Regions from separate parts of the Xanthocytophaga flava genome, predicted to be linked through region 1. Evidence: riboswitches for the same ligand, from Rfam matches in the RefSeq annotation. Region 1 holds a riboswitch; each other region holds the start of a gene.
The links. A riboswitch is a leader RNA that binds a small molecule or an ion and turns the genes downstream of it on or off. The one in region 1 is predicted to bind thiamine pyrophosphate.
Positions count from the first base shown of each region.

Region 2: another riboswitch for thiamine pyrophosphate. It lies ahead of thiM (hydroxyethylthiazole kinase); the one in region 1 lies ahead of QNI15_RS00905 (TonB-dependent receptor).
Region 3: another riboswitch for thiamine pyrophosphate. It lies ahead of thiS (sulfur carrier protein ThiS); the one in region 1 lies ahead of QNI15_RS00905 (TonB-dependent receptor).

Region 1 is NZ_JASJOR010000001.1:205,344-208,635, forward strand. Features, by position in the region: gene QNI15_RS00905 (TonB-dependent receptor) at 1-1,880, opposite strand, end outside; TPP riboswitch at 1,927-2,022, opposite strand; gene QNI15_RS00910 (hypothetical protein) at 2,622-3,026, shown strand; gene QNI15_RS00915 (hypothetical protein) at 3,071-3,292, opposite strand, start outside.
Region 2 is NZ_JASJOR010000038.1:32,055-35,346, reverse strand. Features, by position in the region: gene QNI15_RS34055 (glutamine amidotransferase-related protein) at 562-1,374, shown strand; TPP riboswitch at 1,427-1,524, shown strand; gene thiM (hydroxyethylthiazole kinase) at 1,569-2,372, shown strand; gene thiE (thiamine phosphate synthase) at 2,462-3,085, shown strand; gene thiD (bifunctional hydroxymethylpyrimidine kinase/phosphomethylpyrimidine kinase) at 3,082-3,292, shown strand, end outside.
Region 3 is NZ_JASJOR010000044.1:15,658-18,949, forward strand. Features, by position in the region: gene thiC (phosphomethylpyrimidine synthase ThiC) at 1-1,594, opposite strand, end outside; gene thiS (sulfur carrier protein ThiS) at 1,599-1,802, opposite strand; TPP riboswitch at 1,875-1,966, opposite strand; gene QNI15_RS35710 (hypothetical protein) at 2,132-2,932, shown strand; gene QNI15_RS35715 (ClpXP adapter SpxH family protein) at 3,148-3,292, shown strand, end outside.

The DNA.
Region 1 (3,292 bases):
TTCACATTGCCTTCTACTTCTATACCCATACGATAACTTCGGGCAATATTGGTTCGGGTATATGCTCCTACATCGTTAATTTGCCCGGTAAGTACCAGCTGATTTTTATAATACATCAGGTAATAATTGACAGAGAGAAGATATCTTTTATTTTGTTTTCGAAATCCTACCTCCAGATTCCGTAAGCGTTCAAGCTTTGGTCGACTTTTAGACGTAGACTGGACAAAATCATCCCGGGTAGGTTCCCGATGTCCGATACTATAGGAAGCATAAGCACTGTTTTCGTCAGATGGATGATAGGTAATACCTATTTTGGGATTGAAGAAGCTATAAAAAGCAAATTGTTCTATATTACGTAAATTTTGATCAAGTCCAAGAAATGAGTAAGTGATATACCGATTTTGTAAATCCAGAAAGGCATTCAACTTGTCTGAGAAATCGTAATTCCCCTTTGCATAAAAATTGATATCTCCTTTACTGGCATCATCGTTATAATATCGTTGTCTGATTTCACTCGTACTGGCAAATCTTGCCCATATTACTTCACCATAATGTTTGCCTTTATAATTATTAGCTCCCCCACCTAAGGTTGCCGAGAATCGTTTTAATGAATTATAACTTACAGACCACACCAAACCATAAAAATCATTATCCAACCAACGTCGCCGAATTAAATCCGTTGCTGTAATTACAGAATCTCCAATAGTAATAGAAGGAAGATTATACGAACTCAAACTCTCACCTGGTTTATATTCTTCATAGTAGCCTTCTCCATGTGTATAATGTAGTGCCAGGTTAGCATTCCATTTACGATTAAACTCATGTGTCAGGAATAGCTGATAATGATCTTGTTGGTAATTATCGGTCTGATTATCATATGTATAAGCATTGTATGTACGATCCGTATTCAGAAGGTATTCTGGTACACCATTCCATGCCTGATAGGTCACTTCTTTACCAGAAAAGACATTAAACTTAATCATAGTGCTTCCTGCATAATACCCGCCAGATAAAAAGAACGATTTCAGATTGCTGGACGCTCTGTCTACATAGCCATCAGAACTAATTTTTGATAAGCGTCCATCAAAAGCCCATTTTCCATTTATCAAGCCTGTACCTACCCGGGCAGTATGTTTCCAGGTATTAAAAGATCCATAGGCATTGTTGATTTCGGCATAAGGTTTCTGGTTCAGTTGATTAGTCTGCACATTAACAGTTGCCCCAAAAGAAGCAGCACCATTTGTGGATGTACCAACACCCCGTTGAATCTGAATATTGTCAACAGACGACGCAAAATCGGGCATATTTACCCAATACACTCCATGTGATTCTGCATCATTCATAGGAATACCATTGACAGTGACATTAATACGTGTAGGATCACTTCCCCGAATGCGAATACCTGTATATCCTACACCTGCCCCTGCATCAGAACTAACAACAACAGAAGGTGTCTGGTTTAATAGAAATGGAAGGTCTTGTCCAAGATTCTGTTTGGCAAGCGTCTCTTTGTCGACAGAGGTAAAGGTAGTGCCTGATTTCTGCGAAGCTCTTGTTGCAGCTACTACAATTTCGTCTGCTACATATTCCATCTTTTTCAAATCGATATCTAGTGCCAGATCTGATGTTAAGTCGATTTCTCTGCTTAATTTTTCATATCCAATAAAACTGACGATTACCACATACTTTCCAGAAGGGAGATTCCGTAAATAATATCTGCCATCAGCCATTGAAAGAGACCCTTTAAAAGTATTTTGCAGACTTACTGTAGCTCCTGACAATGGTTGTCCTCCGGAGGTTATTCTACCAGAAATGGTGTATTGTGCCCACGACAAAGATGATAACATCATTGCCATGAAAAGAAGAGTAAATTTCTTCATGAATGATTTTTTGCAGAATAAAACATAAGGTATGCCAGGGGCTGACAAGCCTTCTTTTGTCTTTTCCTTCGCCGGTACTAACCGAATCAGGTTCAAGGGTATGATCTCAGCCCGTAATGTTAAGGCACCCCTAAGACCAATTATTTTCTTACATTATAATTGTATCCTCTTAGTATAATAAGTTCTCTAAAAGATAAAGAGAACACTGCAAAGATATAAAATTTATATATGTGTTTGACTAATCTAACAAAAAACTTACCTGTAGCCTAGTTGATGTTAGTGTACAGATTAATTCCAAACTATCTATAATACATATACAACAAACTGATAATCAAAATCATACAAAACACACAGATTTCAAAAAATGGGATAGAATTACTCTGCAAACCTTATTCTCTGGGTAGTAAACACTCCTCATTATGCTAATGCACAAACATTTATACTTAAAAACATAAAAATGATTTTCAAATACATAAATGAAAAATAGCAATAATTGTAACTCTAAAATTTGCACTATTTTCTATCACTTCTTCACAAATACAGCAACTACTAATTTTAACATCTCGTTGTCTTTTTTTATTCTATTCTTACCTCTATCTATATATCGTTTCTTTAAAAAGAATCTATTACATTGTTCATTATCTGCCCTCTATGATTATTAAATAGTCAATAAAGACATTATTTTTGTTTGATCATTTATAAATTAGTTATACTACATATAAAAATTCCTTCTTAAAGATCATGGAAAAGATATCTTATTACAAGGCTCCCCACGTAGAAGTGGTGTACAATCCAACACATCAAACTGTTGAGTATAAATGGATAGGTTTCGTTAACGATGCAAAAGCCAAAGAAGGTATGCAAAAAATAACAGAAGCGATCATTAAATACAAAGCGCCTTTTCTGATAGCTGATCTGATCGAGTTTAAAGGTGGTCTACCTGAAACAGCTCAGTATGTCAACGACATTTGGAGTGAAGATCTTAAGAAAGCTGGTTTACAGAAGATCGCATTAAACCTGCCTGAAAGCATCTTTGGAGAGATCACGAATAAGAAAGCATTGGGAGAAAAATTTGTTTCTCTACATACTGTAGAAAAATTCGCAGCATCTTTTGAGCAAGCATATCAATGGTTTAAAAGCAAATAAAAGAGAGAATCCCACTACACATAAACAGTGGGATTCTTTTTAACTTAGTTATTGAAATATTTGATAATCAACTGACATTTCTCACAGTCCTGAATGTCAGCAAATACAGGTGCGTCTTCAAACAAAAACTCTTTGTATTCAACAACATCAAGTGGTTGATAACCAAAGCGATTCACATACACATGTTGAGAGATTGGTCCTGTTGCTTCTCCAATTGCACCTTTAAAGTTTTTTGACTGTGCAAGCTTTTCAGCTTCCAGAGTAAG
Region 2 (3,292 bases), on a different contig from region 1:
GAATTTCCTGAAAAAATAGTAAACGCTGCCTCAAAAAAATCTTGTTTTTGGAGAAGTAGGACTTGCAAGTTTTCATAGAGTCTTCTATGTTTTGGCTACCAGTGTACTCATTAACTGGTAGCGATATTTCATTAGTTACTTTGTCTGCCATCTCTACATTTCTATAATAACTCTGCACATTTCTATAATAACTCTGCTAGGGTTTTATGTTGTGTCGGTACAACGTGTATTCGCTGTAAGCTATTGATTACTAGTTTATTGGTTTATTTAAGGCTTTTCACGTGAAAACTTTTTCTGTGGTTATAGTTATAATTATGTTAAGTGTTGATTTGATTGATTTTTTGGATAATATATGGATAAGTAATGGATAATAATAGGATTCGTTAGGATGTAAAGATTTTCGATACAGTGTTATACAAATAGAATCGTTATTTACATGGAATAGTTGTACTTATGTTATATTTTTGTCGTTTTTGAGACGCTTTTTTTCTGGCTATGTGTTTAATTGCAAATAGTTCTGTCTTGATAATATTCTATAGTAAGTAAAAAATAATGAAAGATATGAGAATTGCTATTCTGGATTTGTATGATGGATCAGCCAATGAAGGAATACGGTGTATAAAAGAATTAATGTTATCTTTTGCTCAAACTACTACTGTAGATGTTTCTTTTACTATTTTTGATGTAAGACAGAAAAACGAAATACCTGATCTGAGTTATGATCTGTATATTTCTACAGGTGGTCCAGGTAGTCCTGTTGAAAGTGAAGGGACAGAATGGGAGCTTTTGTTTTTTGAATTGATGAATAACCTTCGTGATTACAACAGAAGATTTCCTGAACATAAAAAATACGTTTTTCTGATAAGCCATTCCTTTCAGATTTTCTGTCGATATTTTGAATTAGGTGTTCTCACTCAGCGTAAATCACATGCCTTCGGTATTTTTCCTGTGCATCGTACTGTTCATGGACTTCAGGAATTATACTTTGAAAATCTGGATGATCCATTTTGGGTAGTAGATAGCCGAGACTGGCAAGTAACACAGATTAATGAAATAAAACTGAAAGAGTGGGGTGGGCAGATTCTCTGTTATGAAAAGCTAAGACCTCTTATTGATCTGGAGCGGGCTGTAATGGCTATTCGTTTCGATGAAGCTTTCTTTGGAACGCAATTTCACCCTGAGATTGATGCGGCTGGTATGTTGCGTCACCTGGATACAAAAGATAAAAGAGAGATTATTATTGCCAACTATGGAATTGATAAGTATCATGAAATGATACGTTATCTGGCAGATCCGGATAAAATAGCATTTACTTATCAGACAATCCTACCTACATTTTTACGAATAGCCCTTCCTCATTCTATTGAATTGTGATATGATCTGAGGAAATATTTGTATTTCCATTCGTTTCACTTACTTTTGGCATTGTCAACTTTAGGGGTGTCAGTATTTTTACTGACTGAGATCAAACCCTCACAACCTGATACCGTTCATACGGTCGTAGGAAAAAGTTGGATGCGGTTTTGTCATCCCCTGAGTTGTTATTTTGGACAAATAAACGGAATAACATGCAACTCAATCCGCATCAAATCTGGCGTGATATCCAGGCCATTCGGTCTGCCCAACCTTTAATACATAATATTACCAACTTTGTGGTTATGAATACTACTGCCAATGCTTTACTGGCAATAGGTGCATCTCCAGCGATGGTGCATGCAACAGAAGAAGTGGAAGAGTTTGTTTCCATTTCACAGGCATTGGTTGTTAATATAGGTACACTGGATGCCAATTTTGTGGGTGGAATGGAATTGGCAATGAAACAGGCACATAAACTGAATAAGCCCATTGTATTTGATCCGGTAGGAGTGGGGGCTACGTCTTATCGGAATCAAGTCAGCACTCAATTAATCCAAGATACACCACCTTCTGTCATTCGTGGAAACGCTTCAGAGATAATGGCTCTAGCCGGACTGGATGCTCAAACAAAGGGCGTGGATAGTATTTATGGGTCTGAAGCTGCTCTGAATGCTGCTTATTTTTTAAGCAAGAAGTATAACTCTACAGTTGTTATCAGTGGGGCCACCGATTTTATTATATATCAGGATAATATAGTATCCATTGCAAACGGACATCCCCTTATGTCTAAGGTGACTGGAATGGGATGCACTGCTACTGCATTGATTGGGGCATTTGTCGCTATTAATCCAAATTACTTTGAAGCTGCTGCTCATGCAATGGCTGTTATGGGAATAAGTGGGGAAATTGCAGCAGAGAAAAATCCATATCCTGGCAGTCTTCAGGTTAATTTCTTGGATACGCTGTATAAGTTAACAGGAGACGATATTCTGTATCGTTTGCAAGTTACCTCATAAATAGGGAAGTGTATTCCTGTGGTTATATCAATTATTATGTTAACTTACTATTTGGGTACTATTATAGTATAGCCAGGGGAGAATAAAGTATGTCAAAATTATATTTAGTGACAGATAGTCTTATTTGTCAACAGGCAGGACACAATGTTGAATATGTGGTCGAGCAAGCGTGTAAGGCTGGTGTAAATTGGGTTCAGTTACGGGAAAAAGATTTGTCAACAGAAGATTTTATTGCCTTGGCTCATAAGGTGTTGGCTATTACCCGAATGTATAATGCTAAACTGATCATCAATGATCGAGTAGAGGTTGCTGTGGCGGTTGATGCAGATGGGGTACATATTGGACAAGAGGATATGTCTTATACCCAGGCAAGACAGCTAATGGGTTATACAAAAATTATTGGTTTGTCTGTTAACAATCTGCCTGAGCTAACTACTGCCAATGCTCTGGATGTAGATTATGTAGGGATTGCGTCTATCTTTTCGACAACTACAAAACTGGACACAACTTCTGAACTTGGTGTTGAGGGGTTAAGAAGTTTGTGTACACAAACCAAACATAGTACATACGCTATTGGGGGGATTAATCAGACAAATATTCAACAAGTTATCCAAACGGGAGTAACTGGAGTTGCCGTTGTCTCTGCCATTTGTGGAACCGCGTCTCCGTATGATGCAACACGAACTTTAATTCAACTTATCGAAAACGCATGAAAAGCTATAAACGTGTATTGACAATTGCTGGTTCAGACAGTGGAGGAGGTGCAGGCATTCAGGCTGATTTGAAAACGTTTGCTGCATTGGGGTGTTATGGGATGTCTGTTATCACTGCATTAACTGCTCAAAATACCCAATCAGTAAGTGCTATCTCTTCTGTATCTGCTGATTTTGTTGTTGCACAACTGGAAGCCGTTTTGACAG
Region 3 (3,292 bases), on a different contig from region 1:
GGGTGTTGTCCCGGTATTGTGCTCCCGGATGTCCTTTTGCCAGGTCGGCTGCATGAGCGGCAATTTTATAGGCAATTACTCCATCTTTTACATCTTTCTTATTTGGTAGACCCAGGTGTTCTTTGGGCGTAACATAACAAAGCATAGCTGTACCAAACCAACCAATCATGGCTGCACCAATAGCAGATGTAATATGATCATAACCAGGAGCAATGTCTGTTGTTAATGGCCCTAATGTGTAGAAAGGTGCCTCATGGCATTCTTTCAGTTGTTTGTCCATATTCTCTTTGATCAGATGCATAGGCACATGGCCGGGGCCTTCGATGATAACCTGTACGTCATGTTTCCAAGCTATTTTGGTGAGTTCTCCTAAGGTCTCCAGTTCCGCAAACTGAGCTGCATCATTGGCATCGGCAATAGAACCCGGACGCAAACCATCACCCAGAGAGAAAGAAACATCATACTGTTTCATGATTTCACAAAGTTCCTCAAAGTGAGTATACAGGAAGTTCTCCTTGTGATGCGCCAGACACCATTTGGCCATAATAGAACCGCCTCTGGAAACAATACCTGTGACCCGTTTGGCTGTAAGTGGAATATAACGTAACAACACCCCTGCATGAATGGTAAAATAATCCACACCCTGTTCAGCCTGTTCGATGATCGTATCCCGAAATATGTCCCATGTCAGTGCTTCCGGACGACCGCCTACTTTTTCCAGCGCCTGATAGATAGGGACTGTTCCGATGGGTACAGGGGAATTGCGTATAATCCACTCACGGGTTTCATGTATATTTTTGCCTGTAGACAAATCCATGATGGTATCTGCTCCCCAGCGACAGGCCCATACAGCTTTTTCTACTTCTTCTTCAATGCTGGATGAGACTGCACTGTTGCCCAGGTTGGCATTGATCTTCACCAGAAAGTTGCGTCCGATGATCATTGGCTCACTTTCCGGGTGGTTGATGTTGGATGGAATTACAGCTCTTCCTGCTGCTACTTCCTGTCGTACAAACTCTGGTGTAATGAGTCCTTTGGGTGTGTTGGCTCCAAAAGAATGGCCTGCGTGTTGTTGGGTCAGGGTTTCGTATTGTCCATTTAATACTTCTTTCAAATAGTCAATACGCTGATTTTCCCGAATGGCTATGTATTCCATTTCAGGTGTAATGATTCCTTTTTTGGCATAGTGAAGTTGAGTGACATTGCTTCCTGCCTTGGCACGTAATGGTTTTTGAATATGCTCAAACCGAAGATGATCCAGCGAGGTGTCATACAGTCGTTTTTTGCCATAGTCAGATGTAATCTCAGGAAGTTGCTCTACATCTCCCCGTTTCGTAATCCAGCTTTGGCGTAAGCGAGGCAATCCTTTGCGTACATCAATAGCAATAGCCGGGTCTGTATAGGGGCCACTGGTATCATATACCGTAACTGGAGCATTCGTTTCTTTGCTGCCGGATGACAGTTTGGTATCTGTTAGAGAGATTTCGCGCATGGCTACCTCAATGTCATGCAGATTACCTTTGACATAGATCTTTTGTGAGCCCGGAAACGGATCACAGGAAATGGTGTGTGTGGATGGTTGTTCGGTTGTCATGGAATTATCCTCCTTGAGTAGCTTTGATGAGTAATACGTTGTCGTTGGGATGTAGCGTATGAGTGCTCCAGTTGGGTCTGGGTATGACAGCCTGATTGATTGCAACCGCAACTCCTTTTTGTTTATCAGGCAAAACAATATCCATCAATTGCTGCACAGTGCAATTGTCCGGAAAGGTCTTTGATTCTTGGTTAAGTATGATGTCCATTCCTGAAAATAGGTTATTGACTTCAGGAGTGGCTACACAGGAGGAGAATGCTATGGATATAGCACTACTATAATGTGTTGCGGTACTTTTCCCTTCGCCGGTACTAACCGGATCAGGTTCCAAGGGTATCATCTCAGCCAGTTAAGGCACCCCTAAAGCTTAGGACAAAGGTATAAAAACTTGTTTGAACTTTCCTAGAAAAAAGTTTTGAGCTTTGATTTAATTAGATAGGTATCTTTTTTACTAAAAATTATTTTTCCGATGAAACATCAGATAAGATCGGGAGGAAACTGTTATTTTTGTGATCTTATACGATCAATCCACACTCTATGAAATCTTATTGTATCCTGCTTTTTGCAGTTATTTGTTTTATTAGTATTTCTTGTAAAAAAGATGACCCAGCTGTAATAGAGCCGAAATTTGGCTGCAAATTGATCAAACTGGCAAATGAAACGGGGGAATATGTTGAATTTACCTATGATGGAGATAGATTATCAGGATCTTCAGTTGTTGATAAAAACGGAAAACTTTATGAGAAAAGCATCTTGGTATATGATTCGAAAGGGTATATACAGCGAATAAATTTTTATAAAGATGGCCTTACAGAAACAGATCCTTCCAGTTATTGGGATATGAAGGTAGATGGGCAAGGCAGAATTATAGAATCGAAATTATATAGTAAAATAAATTCAAACTCAAATTACGAAACAAGTCTTTACTCATCTAACGAATATAATGATAAGGGACAAATTAGTAAGATAACATCTGACCCTACCTATTATCGGAGATATGTTTATGATACTAATGGAAACGCGGTTAAGTCGTATGATTATAATAGTTCTAATAAAGTAGAATATCTGTCCTATCAAACAGTTTTTGATACAAAGCTTAATCCAGCGAATAATAATCCTCTTTATCAATATCTGCTTCTTTTTGGTTTTTTTGATGTGTATTCTACCAATAATGTACTGGAAGCAAAATATTATAACTATGATGGGGGCTTAAGACTCAAAACAACATGTTCTTATACTTATAATGATCGAGGATATCCTGCAGAGGTAGTTCGTACAGATAGTAGTAATTATACTATTTCAACCCAGAAGAGTATCTACACCTATAGTTGTAATTGATTCCAATTAGGAAATACAGTTCATTGTTTATTGTTAGACTGCATAGTCTTGTCTATAGTCATATTTTTCTGACTAATTGACTGATGGATGAATAGTAACCAACTTTGCTGTCGAGTTACAAATTAATCCTACACAAAGAGTTATACATCATATCTGAATCATTCTGAAAAACAGGTGTTTTGAGTAAGGGTGTCAACGATAAACAGAAAAATACAATGAACCAGGAAATCAAAAATCCACTTTTATGTGATCCTGCAAGTGGTGTATGTGAAATACCAGCAGGAGATGAGGAGACCGAATCTGTAAAAGTGGTGGCAGATCAGAAGCCTGTAAAGATACTTTACTATACGGATCCAATCT